Regions from separate parts of the Verminephrobacter eiseniae EF01-2 genome, predicted to be linked through region 4. Evidence: predicted binding sites of a transcription regulator. Region 4 holds the regulator's gene; each other region holds the start of a gene.

Region 1 (5,565 bases), 2.5 Mb from region 4:
CCAGACCTGGGCGCCGATGGAATAGTCGGCCGCAGTGACGACGGAGGCGGTCACCCAGTCGGCCACATAGCCCGGGCCACCGAGGCCGGGGGCATTGAACACGCCGGTCAGCAACGCGCCGACGATGCCGCCGATGCCGTGCACGCCGAACACGTCGAGCGCGTCGTCAGCCCCCAGCAGGCGCTTGAGGCCGTTGACGCCCCACAGGCAGGCAAAGCCCCCGACGATCCCGACCACCAGGGCACCGGCGATGCCCACGTTGCCGGCCGCCGGCGTGATGGCCACCAGGCCGGCCACGGCCCCCGATGCGGCACCCAGCATCGACGCCTTGCCGCGCATCAGCGCTTCGCCGGCGCACCAGGCCAGCACGGCCGCAGCGGTGGCCACCAGGGTGTTGATGAAGGCCAGCGCGGCAGAGCCGTTGGCCTCCAGCGCCGAGCCGGCGTTGAAGCCGAACCAGCCAATCCACAGCAGCGCGGCGCCGGTCATGGTCAGCGCCAGGTTGTGCGGCGCCATCGCTTCCTTGCCGTAGCCAATGCGCCGGCCGACCATGTAGGCGCCCACCAGGCCGGCCATGGCGGCGTTGATATGCACCACGGTGCCGCCGGCAAAGTCCAGCGCACCCCATTGCCAGATCTGGCCGGCCTTGGCGGTCATCGCGTCGGCCACTTCCTTGGCGGCGTAGGCGTCGGGGCCCATCCAGAACCAGACCATGTGGGCGATCGGCAGGTAGCTGAAGGTGAACCACAGCACCATGAACAGCATGACGGCACCGAACTTCATGCGCTCGGCAAAGGCGCCGACGATCAGCGCGCAGGTCAGGCCGGCGAACGTGGCCTGGAAGGCGGCGAACACCACCTCAGGAATCACCACCCCCTTGCTGAAGGTGGCGCCATTGGCGAATGTGCCGGTGTCGTTGTCCCAGATGCCCCGCATGAACAGCCGGTCCAGGCCGCCGATGAAAGGCCCGCCCTCGGTAAAAGCCAGGCTGTAGCCATAGATGAACCACAGCACCATGATCAGCGAGAACGTGACCATCACCTGCATCAGCACCGACAGCATGTTCTTGCTGCGCACCAGGCCCCCATAAAACAGTGCCAGGCCGGGCATCATCAGGACGACCAGCAAGGTGGCAGTCATCATCCAGGCGGTGTCGCCCTTGTTCGGGACCGGCGCAGGCGCTGCTGCGGCAGCGGCGGGCTGCTCTGCGGCCGCCGCCGGTGCGGGCGCTTCGGGCGCCGGCGTGGCCGCTGGTGCGGGCGCCGCAGCGTCGGCGGCGGCCGATGCCGGGTCGGTGGCTGGCGCCTGGGCCAGCGACAGCGGGGCCAGGGTCAGCAGACCCAGCCCGAGAATGAAGGAAGCAAGCAGTTTTTTCATCGCATTTCTCCGTACTTGCGGCCCCTTCACAGGGCCTCCTTGCCGGTCTCACCGGTGCGGATGCGCACCACCTGCTCCAGTTGGGTCACGAAAATCTTGCCGTCGCCGATCTTGCCGGTGCGGGCAGCGTTTTCCATGGCCTCGATCACGCGCTCGACCAGTTCGTCGGCGATGGCGGCCTCGATCTTGACCTTGGGCAGAAAGTCGACCACATACTCCGCGCCGCGGTACAGCTCGGTATGGCCTTTTTGGCGGCCAAAGCCCTTGACCTCGGTCACCGTGATGCCCTGCACGCCGATGTCCGAGAGTGCCTCGCGCACCTCGTCGAGCTTGAAGGGCTTGATGATGGCTGTCACCATTTTCATGAGGGGTTCCTCCGGCACGGGCGCCAACGGCGCCCACATTGAGATGGACGGGCGCCATTGGCACCCATCGGGATGGGCCCGGTGAAATTCACAGGGCCTTGCTGAGCGAGACGATCACGCGCGACTGGTTGGCGGAGCCATAAAACGCCTTCTTGTTCGCGCCCACCAGAGCCGCGCCCAACGCCAGGCCCGAGCCGAGGTCGTAGCTGCCGCCCAGGCTGTAGTCCACGTAATCGGGGGAACTGATGACACCGCCGAAACGGGTAAAGCCCAGGGCCGCTTTCAGCGTGATCCGGGGCGCGACTTCCTGTGCCAGCGCCAGGTTCAGGTAGCCGGTGTTGCGGCCTTTCAGGCCCGGGCCGGCGTAGTTGAAGTAATCCCGGGACAGGGTGTGCGAGTATTTCACGCTCACCGGCCCGAAACTGGCCGCGCCATAGGCTTCGGTGGTGTTGCCAAGGCTGTTGCCGGGGTAGATGTAAGTCATCAGGCCCGCATCCAGATCCACCTCGCCGACCTTGAATTTGTAGCCGCCGTACAGGTCGGTTTCGATGGCGTTGCCGGGCAACCAGTGCACGGTGGAGTTCCAGTTGCCCAGGTAAAAACCGGTCGTGCCGAAGGCATAGTCCAAGCCGCCCTGCAGCGCGGGTTTGACGGCCCGCGTCTTGGCCGTATCCTGGTCCTGGCCACGGCCCTTGTAATTGCTGGTCAATCCGATGTTGCCGCTGAGTTGGGCCTGGGCCAGCAAGGGCAGGGCGGCAAGCAGGGCCAAGGCCAGGGGCTTGAGGGTGGCAGGGAGCATGTTTCCTCCGGTGTGGCAAAGCAGGGGCAGGGACAGGCGTGCCAAGCACGGACCGTGCCACGGCTTTGCAAAAATCCCCGGTACGGTACAGTGGCGCTGGTGACGCTGCGCGCGCAACGCAAGGTTTTGGGCCTTGCCCTGCACTGGTGCAACACCGGGCAAGGCCGCACCCGGGCAGCGCACGACGCACCCATTCGGGGAGGATCCGCTTCATGAGTCTTGCTTTGGTGCAAAGCCGCGCCCTTTTGGGGTTGCAGGCGCCCTGTGTCACCGTCGAAGTGCACTTGGCCAACGGCTTGCCCAGCTTCACGCTGGTGGGGCTGGCCGAGGTCGAGGTCAAGGAAGCGCGCGAGCGGGTGCGCTCGGCGCTGCAGAACGCGGGGCTGGAGTTCCCGCACAACAAGCGCATCACCGTCAACCTCGCGCCGGCCGATCTGCCCAAGGACTCCGGGCGCTTCGATCTGCCGATTGCGCTGGGCATCCTGGCGGCCAGCGGCCAGATCGACGCCAGCCGTCTGGCCGGCCATGAGTTTGCCGGCGAGCTGTCGCTGACCGGCGAACTGCGCCCGGTGCGCGGCGCGCTGGCCACCAGCCTGGCGCTGCAGACGCAGCAGATCGACGTGCAACTGGTGCTGCCCCCCGGCAGCGCCGAAGAGGCCGCCCTGGTGCCCGGCGCACAGGTCGTGCGCGCGCGCCATCTGCTGGATGTGGTGCGGGCCTTTCTGCCGCCGGGCAGCATCGCCGGGGACGCCAAGGACAGCGCCAGCGACGGCTGGAGCCGGCTGCAACCCAGGCCGATGGCCGCCAGCACCAGCGGCCCCGACATGGCCGATGTGAAGGGCCAGGCCACGGCCAAGCGCGCGCTGGAGATTGCCGCCGCTGGCGGCCACAGCCTGCTGATGGTCGGCCCGCCCGGCGCGGGCAAGTCGATGCTGGCGCAGCGTTTTGCCGGACTGCTGCCGGCGATGACGGTGTCCGAGGCGCTGGAGAGCGCGGCGCTGGCCAGCCTGGCCGGGCGCTTTCGTGCCGAAGCCTGGGGGCAGCGGCCGACCATCGCGCCGCACCATAGCGCCAGCGCGGTGGCGCTGGTGGGCGGCGGCGCGCCGCCACGGCCGGGCGAGATCTCGCTGGCCCACCAGGGCGTGCTCTTTCTGGACGAGTTGCCCGAGTTTCCCCGGGCCGCGCTCGAAGCGCTGCGCCAGCCACTGGAGAGCGGCCACATCAGCATCGCGCGCGCGGCGCAGCGGGCCGACTTTCCGGCCAGGTTCCAACTGGTGGCGGCGATGAACCCCTGCCCCTGCGGCTTTGCCGGCGCCACACAGCGCGCCTGCCGCTGCACGCCGGACCAGATCAGCCGCTACCAGAGCAAGCTCAGCGGCCCGCTGCTCGACCGCATCGACCTGCATGTGGAAGTGCCCGCCCTGCCGGCCGAACAACTGCTGCAAGCCAGCGCCGGCGAGACGAGCGCCGCGATCCGCGAACGTGTCGCGCGCGCCCGCGCACTGGCATTGGCCCGGCAGGGCAAGAGCAACCAGGCGCTGCAAGGGCAGGAGATCGACACCCAACTGCACCTGAACGCCGGCGCCACCCAATTCCTGCACAGCGCCGCAACGCGGCTGGGCTGGTCGGCGCGCAGCACGCACCGCGCGCTGAAGGTGGCGCGCAGCATCGCCGACCTGGCCGGCTCGCCCGGCACCGAATTGGGCCATGTGGCCGAGGCCATGCAGTACCGGCGGGTGCTGCGGTGAACCGAAGGCCGCCGCGCAAGCGGTGTTCCTGCCCGCTGCGGCCAGCGCAGACCCCGGCGCTCCCGGCCTGCGCACCCAGGCCCGACCCGGGCCGCCTTGCGGTGAGGCGGGGTCGCTGAGGGCAACGGGATGATCCGTCGCATCCCCCCGTTGAACCCGCTGCGTGTCTTCGAGGTGGTGGCCCGAACGCACAATCTCACGGCCGCAGCCGCCGAGTTGAACGTCACACAGTCGGCGGTGAGCCGGCAGATCGCAACGCTGGAAACCTACCTGGGGATGGAGCTGCTGCGGCGCGAACGCCATGGCGTGAGTCTGACGCGCGCCGGGCACTCGTATGCGCAGCAACTGCTGCCGGCGTTCGAGCAGATCGCCAGCGCCACCCGGGCGCTGGTCAAAGGCTCCGGCGAGCGCGCACTGCGGGTGCGCACCTACACCACCTTTGCTGCCAAGTGGCTGATTCCCCGGCTCGGCGAGTTTCGCCGCCTGCATCCCGGCATCGAGGTCAATATCACCAACGCCGTGCCCGATGTCGACTTCGACCGCGACAAGGCGGATGTCGCCGTGCAGTTCGGCGCCGGCCGCTGGCCCCGGACGCAGGCGCTGTTTCTGTTTGGCGACGAAATCGAGCCGGTGTGCTCGCCCGCTTACCTGAAGCAATACGCGCCCAACGCCAAATTCCCGGTCTCGCTGCTGCGCCAGCAATTGCTGGTCTCCCACTACCGGCGCAGCGACTGGTCGGTGTGGCTGGCAGCGACGGGCCTGGCGCATGAGGCCAGGGATGCGCTGCAGATGACCTTCGGCAGTTCGGTGCTGACCTGGCAGGCCGCGATCGACGGGCTGGGCATGGCCATCGGACAAAACCGCCTGCTGGCCGTCGAGTTCGACAAGGGTCTGCTGGTGCGGCCCTTTGCGCAATTTGCCAAGCCGGTGCAACGCGATCAGGGCTACTACCTGGTGTGGCCGCTGCGCTCGCGCGAGTCGCGCAAGCGCGCGCTGTTTCGTGATTGGTTGCTGAGCGCCTGCGCGCAGTAAGTGTGCGCAGGCGGTCTGGGGCGCCCGCGCCGGGCGACGGATGCCGTGGACATGACATGCGTGGCCCGCGCCCGGTCAGGGCAGCCGCAGGCTGGGCATGGCCTCCAGTTGCCAGATGCGCGCGCGCAGCCGGGCCGCTGCCGCAGCGCCGAGCACCGGCTCGGTCAGCTCCAGAAACTTGGCGTTCAACGCGCCGTCGGACAGCGGCGCATCGGGATCGCCTTTGCGCGTGGCTTGCAGCCAT
Region 2 (5,565 bases), 2.3 Mb from region 4:
AGGCTCATCCATCAGCAGCACCCGGGGTTGCATGGCCAGCGCCCGGGCAAGGCCCACGCGCTGCTTCATGCCGCCCGATATCTCGCCGGGGCGTTTCAGCCTGGCATGGCTCAGGCCCACCAGCGCCAGCGCTGCGTCGGTGCGCTGCCGGCACCGGGCCTTGCTTTCCTTGGCGCCGAAGACGCTTTGCACCGCCAGGTGCACGTTGTCGAAGCAGCTCAGCCAGGGCAGCAGCGAGTGGTTTTGAAAGACCACCGCGCGCTCAGGCCCCGGGCCCTTGATCTCCTTGTTGGCGCATAGCAGCACGCCATCCGTGGGCGTGGCCAGGCCGGCAATCAGGTTCAGCAGCGTGGATTTGCCGCAGCCCGAGTGGCCGATCAGCGTGACGAATTCACCCAGGGCAATGCCCAGGTGGATGTCGCGCAGCGCAGGAAACAGGCCCCGGGCCGTCTTGAAGTTCTGCGCCACGCCCTGGATGTCGATGAACCTGCGGCCCGGGGCGGCGATCGATGAAACACCTTCGCCTTCGGCTGCGGTGCGAGCACCTTCGGGCGGCCGGGCGGCGCTCATGCTCTCACCTCTTCAAACGTGAATGCGCTGGCCAGCCGGATGAGCGCGTATTCCAGCACCAGGCCGACGATGCCGATCACAAAGATGGCGATGATGATGTTCTTGACGTTCAGGTTGTTCCACTCGTCCCAGACCCAAAAGCCGATGCCGACGCCGCCGGTCAGCATCTCGGCCGCGACGATCACCAGCCAGGCGGTGCCCACGGCCAGACGCACGCCGGTCAGCATATAGGGCAGCACGGCCGGCAACAGGATGCGGGTGGCGATCTGCCACTCGGACAGATTCAGCACGCGGGCCACGTTCATATAGTCCTGCGGCACGCGCTGCACGCCCACCGCCGTGTTGATGACCATCGGCCAGATCGAGCAGATGAAGATGGTCCAGATCGCCGCCGCGTTGGCCCCCTTGAACACCAGCAGGCCCAGCGGCAGCCAGGCCAGCGGCGACACCGGGCGCAGCAGGCTGATCAGCGGGTTGAACATGCGCGCAAGAAAGGGCATGCGCCCGATCACGAAGCCCGCCGGAATGCCCACCAGCGCCGCCATGCCAAAGCCGATGGCCACACGTTGCAGCGACATCAGCACATTCCAGCCCAGGCCCTGGTCATTGGGGCCATTGCGGTAGAAGGGGTGGGCAAACACCTCCAGCGCCTGCGCCCAGGTTTCCCGGGGGCCGGGAATGCTGCGGCCGGTGCCGGCAGATACCAGCGACCACAGCACCAGCAGCAGCCCCAGGCCGCACAGCGGGGGCAGCACCGCCATCCAGAACTGCTGCGGGATGCCGGCGGCCCGGTCGCGCCTGGGCGGGGCTGCGGCGCTTGGTTTGGCTGCGCCTGTGCCTGTGCCTGCCCCTGCAGCGACATTTTCGATAGCGTTGCGTGTCCCCGCCGGAGCGGTATCCAACGGGGCCTGAAAGACGGCGCTGGCCATTGCGATCTCCTGTCTGGCCGGGCGCTCAGGCCCTGATCTTGAAACTGTCGGCATACTTGGCCGGCTCCTTGCCGTCCCAGACCACGCCGTCGATGAACTTGCTGGTGCGCATCGGGTCTTTGGGCGCAGAAATCTTCATCGCGCCGGCCACGGACCGATACAGCTCGATCTGGTTGATCTGCCCGGCCACGCCCAGGTAGTCGGGGTGCTCCTTGAGCAGGCCCCAGCGTTTGTGCTGGGTGAGGAACCACATGCCGTCAGACAGATAGGGAAAGTTCACCGCGCCATCGTCGAAGAACTTCATGTGGTTGGGGTCGTCCCAGGTCTTGCCCAGACCGTTCTGATAGCGGCCCAGAATGCGCTGGTTGATGGCGTCTGCGCTGGTGTTGATGAAAGACTTTTGCGCCACCGTCTCGGCCATCTTCATCTTGTTGGACAGGCTGGCGTCGATCCACCGGCCGGCTTCGAGCACGGCCATCATCACGGCGCGCGTGGTGTTCGGGTATTTCTTGACGAAATCGGCGGTGCAGCCGAGCACCTTCTCGGGGTGGTCCTTCCAGATGTCCTGCGTGGTGTTGGCCGTGATGCCTATGCCGTCCATGATGGCGCGGTGGTTCCAAGGCTCGCCGACACAAAAGCCATCCATATTGCCCACGCGCATATTGGCCACCATCTGCGGCGGCGGCACGGTGATCAGTTTGGCGCCCGACACCGGGTCGATGCCTGCGGCTGCGAGCCAGTAGTGCATCCACATCGCGTGGGTGCCGGTGGGGAAGGTGCCGGCAAAAATGTACTCGCGCCGTTCCTTGGCCATCAGCCGGGCCAGCGCAGGGCCGTCGACCGCGCCCTTGTCGGCCAGCGCCTTGGACAGGGTAATGGCCTGCCCATTGCGGTTCAGGCCCATCAGCACCGCCATGTCCTTCTTCGGGCCGGCAGTGCCCAGGTGCACCCCGTAGACCAGGCCGTACAGCACATGGGCAAAGTCGAGTTCACCATTGACCAGCTTGTCGCGCACCCCGGCCCACGACGCCTCTTTGGAGACCATGATGCTGACACCGTGCTTCTTGTCCAGGCCCAGCACCGAGGCCATGACCACGCTGGCGCAGTCGGTCAGCGCAATGATGCCAATCCTGATTTCCTTCTTCTCGGGCGCGTCCGAACCCTGCGCATGCACCAGCGCGCGCAGCGCGGGGCTGACCCCCACGGCGCCCACGCTGGCGGCTTGCAGCACGGTGCGGCGCTGGAGGCTGGTTGGCATCGGGTCGGTCATTGCTCATCCCTTCATCGCTGGTGGCGTGAAAAACGAAAAGGCGTCCACACACCGCACTGGCCATGGCAAAGCCAGATGCGGGTGGGGACGCCTTTGTCCGGGTGCGGAGCCTTCCGGCTCCTGGACGGCACCGACCCGCCGTTGGGTCCATGCCGTCCATATGCTGTTCGTGTCGCGACCATGCGTTGGTCTCGCAGGGTGATTAGCAAACCGCGTGCCAGCATTGATCGAAGGCCAAAGGCCACTATCTCACCCGGTTTGGCACCCGGCTTGGCGCCCGACTTGCTCTGCTCTTCATAGCAACGAACACATGCGGATCATGCGCCCGTGGCCAGCGGGGGAATGGATGCCCGGGAAACGCCGGGCTGCACCGTATTTGTGCAGCGCACCATCAAGGGTGCCGGCTGCCAGTGCAGACCGGCACTGTCAGCCCAGCAATTCCATCGCGTCGAGCATGCGCTGGGCCACATCGCCGAGCTTGAGGCCCTTGTCCATCGCCGATTTGCGCAGCTTTTCGTAGGCCGCCTGTTCGCTCAGGCCCTGGCGCTGCATCAGCAGACCCTTGGCGCGGTCTATGGTCTTGCGCTCACGCAAGGCCGTGCGGGCATCGGCCAGTTCGGCGCGCAGCGCCTGTTCGTGCTGAAAGCGCGCCAGCGCCACATCCAGAATCGGGCGGATGCGTTGCGTGGACAGGCCGGCCACGATGTAGGCCGAGACGCCGGCGGCCACCGCGTCCTTGACCAGCGCGCGGTCCTCGTCGTTGGTGAACAGCACGATGGGCCGGCGGGCATCGCGAGTGGCCAGCACCACATGCTCGAGCGCATCGCGCGCATCGCTCTCGGCGTCGACGATGATCAGGTCGGGCTGCAACTGGGCGATCCGCTCGCTCAGAAAGACATCGGCGGGCAGCGTGGCCACCAGGTTGAAGTTGTTTTCCAGCAGCCCGATGTGCAGCGCCCGCGCGCGCTCGGCCTGCTGCAGGGCATGTTCGTCCTCAGGGTCGGCAACGGCCAGATCCGGGGCCACCACCACGATGCGCAAAGCCTGATTCATGCCGATGGCGTGTGCAATTTTTACGCCACGGATTTGCGCGCCGCGCAGCGGCAGCGTTCGGGCGCAAGCGCCCGATGGCGCTTGCGCTCAGGGCCATGGCCCGCCCGGAGCGCCGTGGCCCACCCGGAGGGTGGAGGCCACTGCCGGCGAAGCGCCGGTTTTGTTTTCAAAAGACCGCCGCCCAAGCCTCACAACAAACCCGCTTGCAGCGACACATGCGCCAGCGGACGCAGGCGGGGGCAGGCGGGCGCAGGCGGGCGTAGTGCAGCAACGGGGCCAGACCTGCGCCCTTGGCTTGCCACGCATGAAGCAGCGCTCGAACCGACGGGCATCGCGCAGTGGGAATACGCAGCCAAAGATGGGGTGCGAGGCCATGCCATGTGCCTGCGGCAACGCAGCCATTCTATAGTCATATGGACACACTGGACACTGAACAATAGATGTCCAAAATGCTATATTTAGGCATGTAACAGTGACACGAGCATCCATATGTTTCTCGTCCCCGGCTGAACAAGGGGCCTCGCCATGGCCCCGGCCACGATGGATGACCAAAGGCCCGATCAAGCAACCCACTTCCCATTCCAGGTATCCACCATGGCCAGCATCACACTCAGCGACAACGTTCTCAACGCCACAGAGACGGCCACCGTCACCTTCACCTTCGATGCCGACTATGCCCTGGCGCCAGCGAACATCACCGCCATTGGCGGCACGCTGTCCACCCCCGTCGCCTTCCCCCCCGGACAGTCCCGCGTTTGGCAAGCCACATTCACACCCGCCACAGCGGCCACACAGCGCGCCGACTGCACGATCACCGTGAACAACGATGCCGGAGGCGTGCTCGCACAGAGCAATTCCTTCACCGTTGACAACGTGCGGCCCGACATCATCGATTTCGATATACCCCCCGTCATCGCGAGCAGTGGAAACGTTGATGTGTCCTTCTCTATCACCTTCGACGAGCCTGTCGACGCCGCCAACCCCAGGATCTTTTCCTCCACCGGAGGTAGACATTCCTTTGGTACCTCCAGCAACGGTGGTCGCACATGGACCTACCAATGGTGGCCCAGGGTTACCGAGGGCAGGCATCCCATAGGCATACGTCTCCAATCTGTCAAGGACCTGGCAGGCAACGAAGCAACCAACAAAGGAGCCGACAGCTACCACGAATTCATCAGATTCGACTCTCAGAGACCCACCGTCAGCACCGTCTCGATGGCTGACAGGAACCTGAGCGCCGGCGAAGAAACCACCATCACCATCGTCTTCTCCGAGGCGCTCAATCGGACCAGCTTTACCACCGATGACCTGCGGGTGGCCCCCTTCAAGGGCCAGTTGTCCGACCTGCGCACCACCGACGGCATCACCTGGACGGTCAAGCTCAGGGCACCGGCCGCCTTGCCGGACGCAGATAACGGCGTATCGACGGGCAACCGGATCCAGATCAACATGGCCGGCATCGCCGATGTCCCGGGCAACACGGGCGCGGGCGGGTGGACGGACCTGGGCACCGCCGACACCGCCAGCTACCGCATCGACATCGCGCCCACCGTCACCGCCATCGATGTGCCCAGCGCCACCATCCATGCGGGCCAAGACCCCACCACCATCACCATCCATTTCAACAAACCTGTCACCGGCCTGACCAGCGCCAACATCGATCTGACCAACGCCAGCGGCACGCTGGTCAGCGGCCCGGCCAGCATAGACGGCCGCACCTGGATCTTCACTTTCAGCCCCACG
Region 3 (5,565 bases), 1.8 Mb from region 4:
GGTGGGAGCCTGGCCGGAACCCGCCCGCGCGAGCGGGCAGGCGGTAGTGGAATTCGTGCAGGCTGCTCACGGCGCGCTGATCCGTTGGCCCCTCAGGGCGCGGCGATGGTGTCCATGATTTTTTGCACCAGCGCGTCGGACAGTTCCGCCCGGCGCAGTTCGTACACCGGCGTGAAAAACACGCGATGGCCCAGCGCCGCCGGCAATACCGCGTGAACGTCTTCCGGCACGAGGTGGCTGCGACCGGCCATCCATGCCAGCACACGCGCGGCCCGCACCAGCGCGCTGACGCCCCGGGGACTGGCGCCGGCGAGAATCAGCCGCCCCATGTCGACGCCGTCCAGGTGGATGCCGAAACGCTGGGGCGCTTCGCTCGCTTGCCACAATTGCAGCACATAGCGCTCGATGGTGGCGCTCGCCTGTACGCTGCGCTGTATCAGCGCGGCGATGTCGTTCAACTGCTCCCAGCGCAAGACCGCCGGCTCGACCTGCTCCAGCAAGGCCTCGGTATCGTGGAACGCCGGATCGAAAACCAGCGCGCGGCGCACGGCGGGGTCGGTGGGCTTGCCGATGTTCAACTCGAACATGAAGCGGTCGCGGGCGGCCGAGGCCAGCTCGAAGGTCTCTTCTTTCTCGACCTTGTTGCGGTCGGCGAACACCGTCATATGCGGGAAATGGTGCTCGCGGTTGAAGGCCGACACCGAGCGCTCGGCCATCGCCCGCAGCAACAGCGACTGCACCTGCGGCCGGGCACGGTTGATCTCGTTGAAAAAAAAGGTGCTCAACTTTTCACCATGGCGCAGCAGCGGGCCCGGGTCGATGCGCGGCCTGCCGTGCTCATCGACATAGCTGTGATAGACCAGATCGCCCGGCATCAGGTCGATGGTCCCTTCCACGCGCTCGAATTCGCCGCCGATGGCGCGGGCAAAGGCGCGCAGCACCGTGGTCTTGCCGACGCCGACATCGCCTTCGAGCAGCACATGGCCGCGCGCGAACAGCGCCACATTGATCAGGCGGATGATCTGCGGCTGGCCGATCACCGCCTTGGCCACCTCGCACTCCACACGCCGGGCGCTGCTCTGCCAGTCCTGGAGCTTCTCGTCTGCTGTCATCGGATCCTCTTGGGCAATAACTGGCACGGCAACGGCGCCAGCGCCGGTGACGAATCCCGGGCCTGTGCACAGGGGTCACAGGGGTTACCGATCGATCCCCACGCCAGCCATGTGCACGAGACGTGCCATGGCCGCGCCCCGCCAAGGAAGAAACTCGGGAAAATGGCACCGCGCCAGAGCGCCAAGCAGGCAATGTGTTGCACATCTGGCGGGAACAGCCCGGTGCTGCCGTGACACTTTGTCCATCCGACGAACAGATCGGTCGCGCCGTCAGCCGCTGTATGGCCCCAGGGCCGTGCGCAGCCGTCGCCAACCCCGTCCTGGCATGTTTGCTGCGTCATTGTTACGCTCACCACCCACCCTTGAAGGAGACAGCACCATGACCTGGACCACACCCGCATACACCGACATCCGGTTCGGATTCGAAATCACGATGTACATCGCCAACCGCTGATCCGGCGGATGGTCGGAGTCCGGCAAGACCCCAAGCCCGCCAACCGGCGGGCTTTTTCCTGCCCTCCCGTCAACCGGTGGGCCTTTCCCTATCCCCCCGACAGTTGGCAAGCTCCTTTCTGCCCCGTCGATCGGCGGGCCTCTTCCTGAACCCTGACTGGACGACACCAGGCCATGACGACCCTTCGGGTACTGGGATCGGCCGCCGGCGGCGGCTTTCCCCAATGGAACTGCAACTGCTTCAACTGCGACGGGCTGCGCCGTGGCGTGATTGCCGCATCAGCGCGCACCCAGTCGTCGATCGCACTCTCCGAGGATGGCGTGCACTGGCTGCTGGTCAATGCCTCGCCGGACATCCTGGCGCAGATCCGCGCCACCCCGGCCCTGCAACCGGCGCGCGCGGCGCGCGACACCGGCATCGTCGCCGTGCTGCTGGTCGACGCGCAGATCGACCATGCCGCCGGCCTGCTGATGCTGCGCGAGCACCGCAGCGCGTTGCCGGTCTACGCCACGCCTGCGGTGCTGCAGGACTTGGCCGAGGGTTTCCCGCTGACGCGCATCCTGTCCCACTATTGCAGGCTGCAAGCCCATCCGCTGGCCCTGGATGCCAGCCCTTTTTGCGTGCCGCCGCTCACCGGCCTGCGCTTGCATGCGATCGCGCTGGACAGCAAACCGCCGCCCTATTCCCCCCACCGCGCAGCGCCGCAGCGTGGCGACAATATCGGCCTGCGCATCGTCAGCGCCAGCGGCAAGCGGGTGTTCTACGCGCCCGGGCTGGGCCATATGACGCCGCATGTGCAAGCCGAACTGGCGCAGGCCGACGTGATCCTGGTCGACGGCAGTTTCTGGAGCGACGATGAAATGCAGCGGCTCGGCCTGTCGCCCCAGAGCGCCCGCGATATGGGCCACTTGGCGCAGTCCGGCCCGCAAGGCATGATTGCCGCGCTCGACCAAGTGCCGGCAGCACGCAAGATACTGATTCACATCAACAACACCAACCCGATCCTGGTGGACGACGCGCCCGAGCGGCGCGAACTGGCCGCGCACGGCATCGAGGTTGCCCATGACGGCATGGAGATCGCCCTGTGATGCCCGCCCCCGTTGCCCCAGCCATTGCGCCCACCGTCCCGCCAGCCATCCCCGACGCCGAGCGCGCCGCCTTCGAGGCCCGGCTGCGCGCACTGCAAGCGCGCTACCACATCCACCACCCGTTCAACCAACGCATGGCCAGCGGGCAATGCTCACGCGCCCAGATACAGGGCTGGGTGGCGAACCGCTTTTACTACCAGGTCAACATTCCGCTCAAGGATGCGGCCATCCTGTCGAACTGCCCCGACCGCGCAACGCGGCGCGAATGGGTGGTGCGCATTCTCGACCACGATGGCAGCGCCGCCGAGCCCGGCGGCATCGAAGCCTGGAGCCGGCTCGGCGAGGCCGTGGGGCTGACGCGCGCGGCCCTGTGGTCACAGCAGATGGTGCTGCCCGGGGTGCGCTTTGCGGTCGATGCCTACGTCAACTTTGCGCGGCGCGCACCTTGGCAGGAAGCCGTGTGCTCGTCGCTGACCGAGATGTTCGCGCCCGCCATCCACCAGGAACGGCTGGCCGGCTGGCCGCAGCACTACCCCTGGATCGAAGCCGAAGGTCTGGCCTATTTCCGTTCACGCATCCCGCTGGCGCAGCGCGATGTCGAGCATGGCCTGCGCGTCACGCTCGAGCACTTTCGCACGCCGGCCGAGCAGCAGCGCGCCACGCAAATCCTGCAGTTCAAGCTCGACATCCTGTGGTCGATGCTCGACGCGATCGAAAAGGCGTACCCCGAATGAACCCCTGCGCCCGGCCGCAGCTCGACCCGCTGTACCGCCTGCAGTGGGAGCCGGCCCAGCAAGCCTGGGTGCTGCTCTACCCCGAAGGCATGGTCAAGCTCAACGACAGCGCCGCCGCCATTTTGCAGCGCTGCGACGGCGCCCATACGCTGGATATGCTGATCGACGAACTGCAAACCACCTTTGGCGCGCAGGACCTGGCCAATGACATACACCGCTTTGTCCAACATGCCGGCGAACGTGGCTGGATCGCCTGAGTCGGGCCCCGCCGCCCGGTCCTGCCCGCCCGCGGCGGCAGGCCCGCCGCTGTGGCTGCTGGCCGAGTTGACCTACCGCTGCCCGCTGCACTGCGCCTTCTGCTCCAACCCGGTCGACTACATGCGCCACCGCCAGGAACTGGACTCGGCGCAGTGGCGCCAGGTGCTGAGCCAGGCGCGCGCGCTCGGCGCCGCGCAACTGGGCCTGTCGGGCGGCGAGCCACTGCTGCGCGACGACCTCGAAGACCTGGTCGGCCATGCCCGGCAACTGGGTTTCTACACCAACCTGATCACCTCCGGCGTGGGCCTGACCGATGCGCGCCTGGGCGCGCTGCGCGCAGCCGGGCTCGACCATATACAACTGTCATTCCAGGACTCGACGCGGGAACTGAACGACTTCCTGTCGAGCACCCGCACCTTCGACCTGAAGCAGCGGGTGGCCCGGCTGATCAAGGCGCATGGCTACCCGATGGTGCTCAACTGCGTGCTGCACCGGCACAACCTGGCCCATGTCGGCGCCATCATCGAGATGGCGCTGCAAATGGGCGCCGAATACCTGGAACTGGCCAATACGCAGTACTACGGCTGGGCCTGGGAAAACCGGCTCGGCCTGATGCCCACCGAGGAGCAACTGCGCACGGCCGAGGCGGTGGTCGCGACCTACCGCGCCAGGATTGGCAAGCGCTGCCGCATCCTGTACGTGGTGCCGGACTATTTCGAGAAGCGGCCGAAAAAATGCATGAACGGCTGGGGTTCGGTATTTCTCGGGGTCGCCCCCGATGGCGCCGCCCTGCCCTGCCATGCCGCGCGCATGCTGCCGGGCCTGACCCTGCCGAACGTGCGCACGCAATCGCTGCACGACATCTGGTACCACAGCGAAGCCTTCCAGCGCTTTCGCGGCACCGCGTGGATGCCCGAGCCATGCCGCTCCTGCGACGAAAAAGAGCGCGACCTGGGCGGCTGCCGCTGCCAGGCCTGGCTACTGACCGGCGATGCCGGGCGCACCGACCCGGTGTGCGACAAATCGCCGGACCACGCCAGCGTGCATGCCGTGGTCATGCATGGCCGCCTGGCCGACCACCCCCTGGCCCCTCATCGACCCCTGGCCCCGGTGCCTGAGGCGCCGCTGGTATTTCGCACGGACGCGGCGTCGCTGCGCTTGAGCGGGATGGCACGGTGACATCCGTGGTTGCGCGCAGCAAATCCAGCGTCAGGCCCTGGTGCTGATCCACGAGCGCCGCACCGGCGACGGCGTGCCAAAAAGATTCGGAGCCGGCCGTCTGGCGCCAGGCATGCAGCCGGCGTGTGAACAGTTGCAAATCACATTCCTGCGTGAAGCCTATCGCGCCATGGATGGCATGGCTCGCCTCGGCCACCGCCAACGCGGCCTGGCTGGTTCGGGCCTTGGCCACCGCCACGCGCAGACGCTCGGGCAGCCAGTCGGCGCTTTGGCAACCCAGTTGCGCGGCCATGCGCGCGGCGCACACATGCTCGCTCATCACCGCAAGCTGGTGCTGAATGGCCTGGAATTTGCCGATCGGCCGGCCGAACTGCTGGCGCGTGTTGGCGTACTCCAGCGTGCGCAGCAAAACGCTGGCCAGATTGCCACTGAGCAGCGCCGCCGTCAGGCAGGCTTGCAGGGTGCGCAGATCCAGCCCATGGCGGAGCACCAGCGGCAGCAACGGTGCCGCAGCCACTTGCGCGGCGCTCCAGTGCAGATGGGCATCGAGACAGAATGCCGCAGGCTCGGCCCGCGCCTGCGCAACGGGCAGCAACTGCCAACCGCCGGCGTGCTGGACCAGGGCCGCATCGGCGACCCGGCCCAGGCTCGCATTGGCGCAGTGCAGGCCGCCCGCTGCATCGACCCGGCCTTGCGCGAGGGTGATGCTGCCGCCGGCGGCAGCGGCGCAGCCGGCCTGC
Region 4 (5,565 bases):
GTTTTCTTTGTCTGCCGCCGCTGTGCTCGCCACGGGCACCCTGTCCAAGCCCGCGCTGGCCCAGGCCCGCCAGTTCAGGGAGGGCCGGGACTTTCGGCGGCTGGGCACGCCCGTGACGCCCGATGCGCCTGCCGGCAAGGTCGAGGTGATCGAGTTCTTCTGGTATAGCTGCCCGCACTGCCACGCTTTCGAGGCCACGCTGAGCGCCTGGGCCAAGACCGCCCCCAAAGACATGCACCTGCGCCGCATGCCGGTAGCGTTCAACAGCAGCTTCGTGCCCCAGCAAAAGCTGTTCTATGCGCTCGAAGGCATGGGCAAGCTCGGCGAGATGCATACCAAGGTGTTTCGCGCCATCCATGAGGAAAAGCAAAAGCTGGACAAGGACCAGGATATCCTGGCCTGGGCGGGCAAGCAGGGCCTGAACGCCGCCAAGTTCAAGGAGTTCTACAACTCCTTCAACGTCTCCAACCAGGCGCGCCGCGCAACGCAGTTGCAAGACATTTACGGCGTCGAAGGCGTTCCCGCAATGGGCGTTGCCGGCAAGTTCTACACCGACGGCCAGATGACGGGCGGCGGCCTGCAGACCGTGCTGCAGGTGGTCGATTACTTGGTCGCGATGAGCCGAACCCCCAGTTCCCCAGCCCCCGACAAGCCCTGAGAAAAAGCCCGCCACCGTGGGCTTTTGTGGCGGGTCTTTGTGGTGCACGCGTGCGCCAAGCCTGGACAAGCATTTTTTCGCCCAGGCACCCATCGGTGCCATCGGGTAGCAGGTACAATACCAGCCCCAAGCAACTATCGTGCCCATGACCCCTGGCCTCCTTTCCCTTTTCCTGCTTGCCGCCCTGGCCGGCTCCTCGGGGCGCGTGCATGCAGAAAAAGCCGACCGCACCCAGCCGATGAATATCGAGGCTGACGCTTTGCGCCACGATGAGCCTACGCGGACCAGCGTGTTTTCCGGCCATGTGGTGCTGACCCAAGGCTCGATCGTGCTGCGTGGTGCGCGGCTGGAGATGCGCCAGGATGCCGATGGCCACCAGCATGGCCTGGTCACGGCCGAAGCCGGCAAGCGCGCCTTCTTTCGGCAAAAGCGCGACCGGCCGGTCGGGGCGCCCGAGGAGTTCATCGAGGGCGAGAGCGAGCGCATCGAATACGACGGCAAGGCCGACACCGTGCGCCTGAGCACCCGTGCCGAACTGCGCCGTTACCGCGCTGCGCTGCTGAGCGACCAGATCACCGGCGCCGTGATCGTCTACAGCCACCTGACCGAGGTCTTCACGGTGGACGGCCAACCATCGGCCCCGGCCGGCAACGCCGCCGAGGCTGCGCCAGCGCCGGCTGGCCGCGTGCGCGCAGTGCTTGCGCCCAAGAACCCGCCGCCGGCAGCAGCAGCAGCACCGGCTGCGCCTGCGTCGGCCCCGGTGCTGCGCCCCGACAACAGCCTGGGCAGCCCCCGGTGAGCGCTCGACCCGTGCTCGTCGACGGCCCCGCCACCGAGGTCGAAAGCCGCCTGGAGGCGTGGCACCTGGCCAAATCCTATGGCAACCGCAAGGTGGTCAAGGATGTGTCGCTGGTGGTGCAAAAGGGCGAGGTCGTCGGGCTGCTCGGCCCCAACGGGGCCGGCAAGACCACCTCGTTTTACATGCTCGTGGGGCTGGTGCGCAGCGACGCCGGCGACATCCGCATCGACGGCCAGTCCGTGGCCCGCATGCCCATTCACCGGCGCTCGCGCCTGGGCCTGTCCTACCTGCCGCAGGAGGCATCGATCTTTCGCAAACTCTCGGTCGAAGAAAACGTGCGCGCGGTGCTGGAACTGCAACGCGCAGCCGATGGCCAACCGCTCGCCCGCGAGACCATCGAAGAGCGGCTGACCGAACTGCTGCAAGAACTGCGCGTGGCCCCGCTGCGCGCCTCTGCGGCGCTGGCCTTGTCCGGCGGCGAGCGCCGGCGTGTCGAGATCGCCCGGGCGCTGGCCACGCAGCCGCGCTTCATCCTGCTCGACGAGCCTTTTGCCGGCATCGATCCCATCGCCGTGATCGAGATCCAGCGTATCATCGGTTTCCTCAAGGCACGCGGCATCGGTGTCTTGATCACTGACCACAACGTGCGTGAGACACTGGGCATTTGCGATCACGCTTTCATCATCAGCGATGGCCGCGTGCTCGCGCAAGGCACACCGTCACAGATCGTTGACAACGCCGAGGTGCGCCGCGTCTACCTCGGCGAGCATTTCAGGATGTGATGAAGCCCGGTCTGTCACTGCGCGTCTCGCAGCACCTCACACTGACCCCTCAGTTGCAGCAGTCGATCCGGCTGCTGCAACTGTCCACGCTCGAACTGACGCAGGAAATCGAGCAGATGCTCGATGAAAACCCGTTTCTCGAACGCATGTCCGACGAGGCCCCGCGCGAGGAGTTCGGCCTGGACAGCGCCGACACGCCAGCGCAAGCCGATGACTACAGCGCCGACGAAGTGCTCTTTTCCGCCGCAACCGGCAGCAGCGCCGAAGCGCTCCCTGACGCCGACACCCCGGGCAGCGCTGCGGACGAGCCCGACTGGGGCGGCGACGGCAGCGTGGAGATGGCGCCCAGCGATGCCGAATGGGGCGGCGACGCGCCGGCGAGCCAGCACAACGACGCCGAAGGCGACGGGATCGAAGCCACCGAACTGGCCCAGAGCGAAGAATCGCTGGCCGCTTTCTTGCACCGCCAGGCGCTGGCGCTGCGCCTGTCCGAAATCGACCGCGCCGCGCTGTACTTCCTGATCGAATCGCTCAACGACGACGGCTACCTGGAAGACTCGCTCGAAGAACTGGCCAGCGCCCTGGCCGGCCCGCAGAACCCGGAGCAAATCGAAGAACTGGTGCACCGCTTCACCGTCGCCCAACGCCTGCTGCAAAGCCTGGAACCGGTGGGCGTGGGCGCGCGCAATCTGGCCGAATGCCTGACGCTACAGCTCAACGCCCTGGCACGGGAGCGGGCGCCAGCCGCCGACCCGCAGACCGTGCAAACCGCCCTGCGCATCTGCCAGCAGCCGCTCCAAATGCTCGCCCGGCGCGACCTGCGCCGCCTGACCCAGGTCTGCGGCGACAGCCAGGAGGGCACCCGCGCCGCGATGGCCCTGATCGCCCGCCTGGAGCCGCACCCGGGGCGCCGCTTTGCCAATGTGCAGCGCAACGTCATCGTGCCCGACGTGATCGTGCGCAAAACCGGGCGCGCCAATGGGCGCGACGGCCGACAGCATTTCATCGTGCAGATCAACCCCGACGTGCTGCCCCGCCTGCGCGTGCACGATATCTACGCCGGCGCGCTGCGCGGCCACAGGGGCGGCGCAGGCCACCAGGGCATGCAGCAACGCCTGCAGGAAGCGCGCTGGTTCATCAAGAACATACAGCAGCGCTTCGACACCATCTTGCGCGTCTCGCGCGCCATCGTCGAGCGGCAGAAAAACTTCTTCACCCACGGCGAACTGGCCATGCGGCCGCTGGTGCTGCGCGACATCGCCGACGAACTGGGCCTGCACGAATCGACCATCAGCCGCGTGACCACCGCCAAATACATGGCCACCCCGATAGGCACCTACGAACTGAAATACTTTTTCGGCTCGGGCCTGGGCACCGAAACCGGCGGCAACGCATCGAGCACCGCCGTGCGCGCGCTGATCCGGCAATTCGTCGCTGCGGAAAGCCAGGCCAAGCCCTTGTCCGACAGCCAACTCGCCGACCTGCTCAAAGAGCAGGGCATAGAGTGCGCGCGCCGCACCGTGGCCAAGTACCGCGAGGCGCTCAAGATCGCGCCGGCCAATCTGCGCCGGACGCTTTGATGAACCCACTGCCGCTTTTCCTGCCCTGCGCCGCAGGCGTCGAGAACTACCTGGCCGATGAGGTGCACCGCATCACCGGCCTGACCGGGCAAGACCTGCTCATCGGCCGTGGCGGCGTGCTGCTGCAAGCCTCCTGGCGCGACGCGCTGCGGCTGAACCTGCACAGCCGCATGGCCCAGCGCGTGCTGGTGCAACTGGCCCAGCGCCCGTGCCGCTCGGAAAACGACCTGTACGCCGCCGCCAGCGACGTGGCCTGGGAACAGTGGTTCACCGCGCGCCAGAGCTTCAAGGTCGAAGTGACGGCCCAGCACAGCCCGCTGCCCAGCCTGAACTACGCCGGCCTGAAGATCAAGGACGCCGTGGCCGACCGCTTTCGCGCCAAAAGCGGAATGCGGCCCGACGTGGACACCCGGCGGCCCGATGTGCGCATCCACCTGCACCTGGCCGCCGACCAGGCCACGCTCTACATCGACACCTCGGGCGAGCCACTGTTCAAGCGCGGCTGGCGCGCGGACACGGGCGACGCGCCGCTCAAGGAAACCCTGGCCGCAGCCATGCTGGCCGCCAGCGGCTGGGACCCGCTGGGCCAGCAACCGACGCCGCTGTACGACCCCTGCTGCGGCAGCGGCACCATCGCCATCGAGGCCGCGCAAATCGCCTGCCGCATCCCGGCCGGCCTGCTGCGGCGCTTTGCTTTCGAGCAATTGCTGCCCTTTCAGGCCCCTGTCTGGACAGCGCTCAAAGACCAAGCCCACAGCGCGATACAGCCCGGCAGCGTGCCCATTTTCGGCAGCGATGTGGCCTTTCGCATGATCGACTTTGCGCTGCACAACGCCGAGCGCGCAGGCGTCGCCGCCGCCCTGCGCCTGCGCGGTGGCGATGCGCTCCAGCGCCAGCCCCCCTGCGCAGCGCCCGGCCTGATGCTGCTGAACCCGCCCTACGGCGAACGCATGGCCGCCGCCGGCAGCGCCGGGCGCAACGCCCACGAACGCGCCGCCGAGCGCGCCCGGGGCGCCAGCGTGGGCCGGCAAGCCGCCCATACCGACACCGAAGGCAACTTCTTTGGCCAACTCGCCGCGCACTGGAAGCAGAACTACGCCGGCTGGACCGCCTGGCTGCTGACCCCGGACCCGAAACTGCCCGGCAAGATGCGCCTCAAGGAATCGCGCCGCGTCCCGCTATGGAACGGCCCCATCGAATGCCGCCTGCTGCGCTTTGACATCATCGAAGGCTCGATGCGCGCGCCGCGTGCTGCAGCAGCGCCGAAGGCCCAAAATGACCATGGTGCTTGAGGCCGGGCCGGGCCGTTGCCGTTGGTGCGGGACACCTGCGCCAGGCTCGATCTGCTGCCGCACAGCGATTGCGCCGGCAGATATCTGGCCGTGCCGATCGGCGCTGCGAGGCCGCCTGGGCGGCGACCCACTGCCGCTGGCTTGCAGGGCTTGGGCCACGCAGAGCGACCGGGCACGACGCATCCAAGCCAGTCCGTAGCGACCCATGCCGCTGCGGCATGAAGCGCAGCAAATGTCGCGGTGGGCCTAGTGTCGCGTCACCGATCAGATGTCGTAGGCTGCGCGCCGCCATCGGAGCGCAGCGCAAGGCGCATCGCGCAGCCCATACCGAGCTGTATTGGCAAGCGATGCAACGCCGCGATGCGCTTCGATGGCCAGCGCAGACCGACAGATGATCGGTGACGCGACACGAGGTTTTCAGGCCGTCAGCCGATCGAGCAGCCGCTGCAGCGCA

What was found. Region 4 encodes sigma-54, which starts transcription at its own class of promoters, with help from an activator protein. Its sites were predicted from a motif close to TGGCANGNAANCTGCTTT; they were not measured.
Region 1: a site for sigma-54 is predicted at 2,584-2,601, ahead of VEIS_RS16110 (TorF family putative porin). Genes of this name have one in related genera too.
Region 2: a site for sigma-54 is predicted at 2,972-2,989, ahead of VEIS_RS12620 (CmpA/NrtA family ABC transporter substrate-binding protein). Genes of this name have one in related genera too.
Region 3: a site for sigma-54 is predicted at 1,434-1,451, ahead of pqqA (pyrroloquinoline quinone precursor peptide PqqA). Genes of this name have one in related genera too.

Annotation. Positions count from the first base shown of each region.
Region 1 is NC_008786.1:3,696,637-3,702,201, forward strand. Features, by position in the region: gene VEIS_RS16100 (ammonium transporter) at 1-1,377, opposite strand, end outside; gene glnK (P-II family nitrogen regulator) at 1,404-1,742, opposite strand; gene VEIS_RS16110 (TorF family putative porin) at 1,831-2,541, opposite strand; gene VEIS_RS16115 (YifB family Mg chelatase-like AAA ATPase) at 2,754-4,289, shown strand; gene VEIS_RS16120 (LysR substrate-binding domain-containing protein) at 4,419-5,321, shown strand; gene VEIS_RS26590 (MmgE/PrpD family protein) at 5,397-5,565, opposite strand, start outside.
Region 2 is NC_008786.1:2,927,800-2,933,364, reverse strand. Features, by position in the region: gene VEIS_RS12630 (ABC transporter ATP-binding protein) at 1-570, opposite strand, end outside; gene ntrB (nitrate ABC transporter permease) at 567-1,499, opposite strand; gene VEIS_RS12620 (CmpA/NrtA family ABC transporter substrate-binding protein) at 1,525-2,769, opposite strand; gene VEIS_RS12615 (ANTAR domain-containing response regulator) at 3,196-3,822, opposite strand; gene VEIS_RS12610 (Ig-like domain-containing protein) at 4,417-5,565, shown strand, end outside.
Region 3 is NC_008786.1:4,420,216-4,425,780, forward strand. Features, by position in the region: gene VEIS_RS19525 (DUF58 domain-containing protein) at 1-70, opposite strand, end outside; gene VEIS_RS19530 (AAA family ATPase) at 93-1,112, opposite strand; gene pqqA (pyrroloquinoline quinone precursor peptide PqqA) at 1,492-1,566, shown strand; gene pqqB (pyrroloquinoline quinone biosynthesis protein PqqB) at 1,740-2,654, shown strand; gene pqqC (pyrroloquinoline-quinone synthase PqqC) at 2,654-3,388, shown strand; gene pqqD (pyrroloquinoline quinone biosynthesis peptide chaperone PqqD) at 3,385-3,645, shown strand; gene pqqE (pyrroloquinoline quinone biosynthesis protein PqqE) at 3,617-4,825, shown strand; partial or broken gene VEIS_RS26925 (acyl-CoA dehydrogenase family protein) at 4,821-5,565, opposite strand, start outside.
Region 4 is NC_008786.1:644,847-650,411, forward strand. Features, by position in the region: gene VEIS_RS02815 (thiol:disulfide interchange protein DsbA/DsbL) at 1-658, shown strand, start outside; gene lptA (lipopolysaccharide transport periplasmic protein LptA) at 804-1,457, shown strand; gene lptB (LPS export ABC transporter ATP-binding protein) at 1,454-2,239, shown strand; gene VEIS_RS02830 (RNA polymerase factor sigma-54) at 2,239-3,819, shown strand; gene VEIS_RS02835 (THUMP domain-containing class I SAM-dependent RNA methyltransferase) at 3,819-5,111, shown strand; gene VEIS_RS25360 (hypothetical protein) at 5,369-5,521, opposite strand; gene VEIS_RS02840 (CinA family protein) at 5,529-5,565, opposite strand, start outside.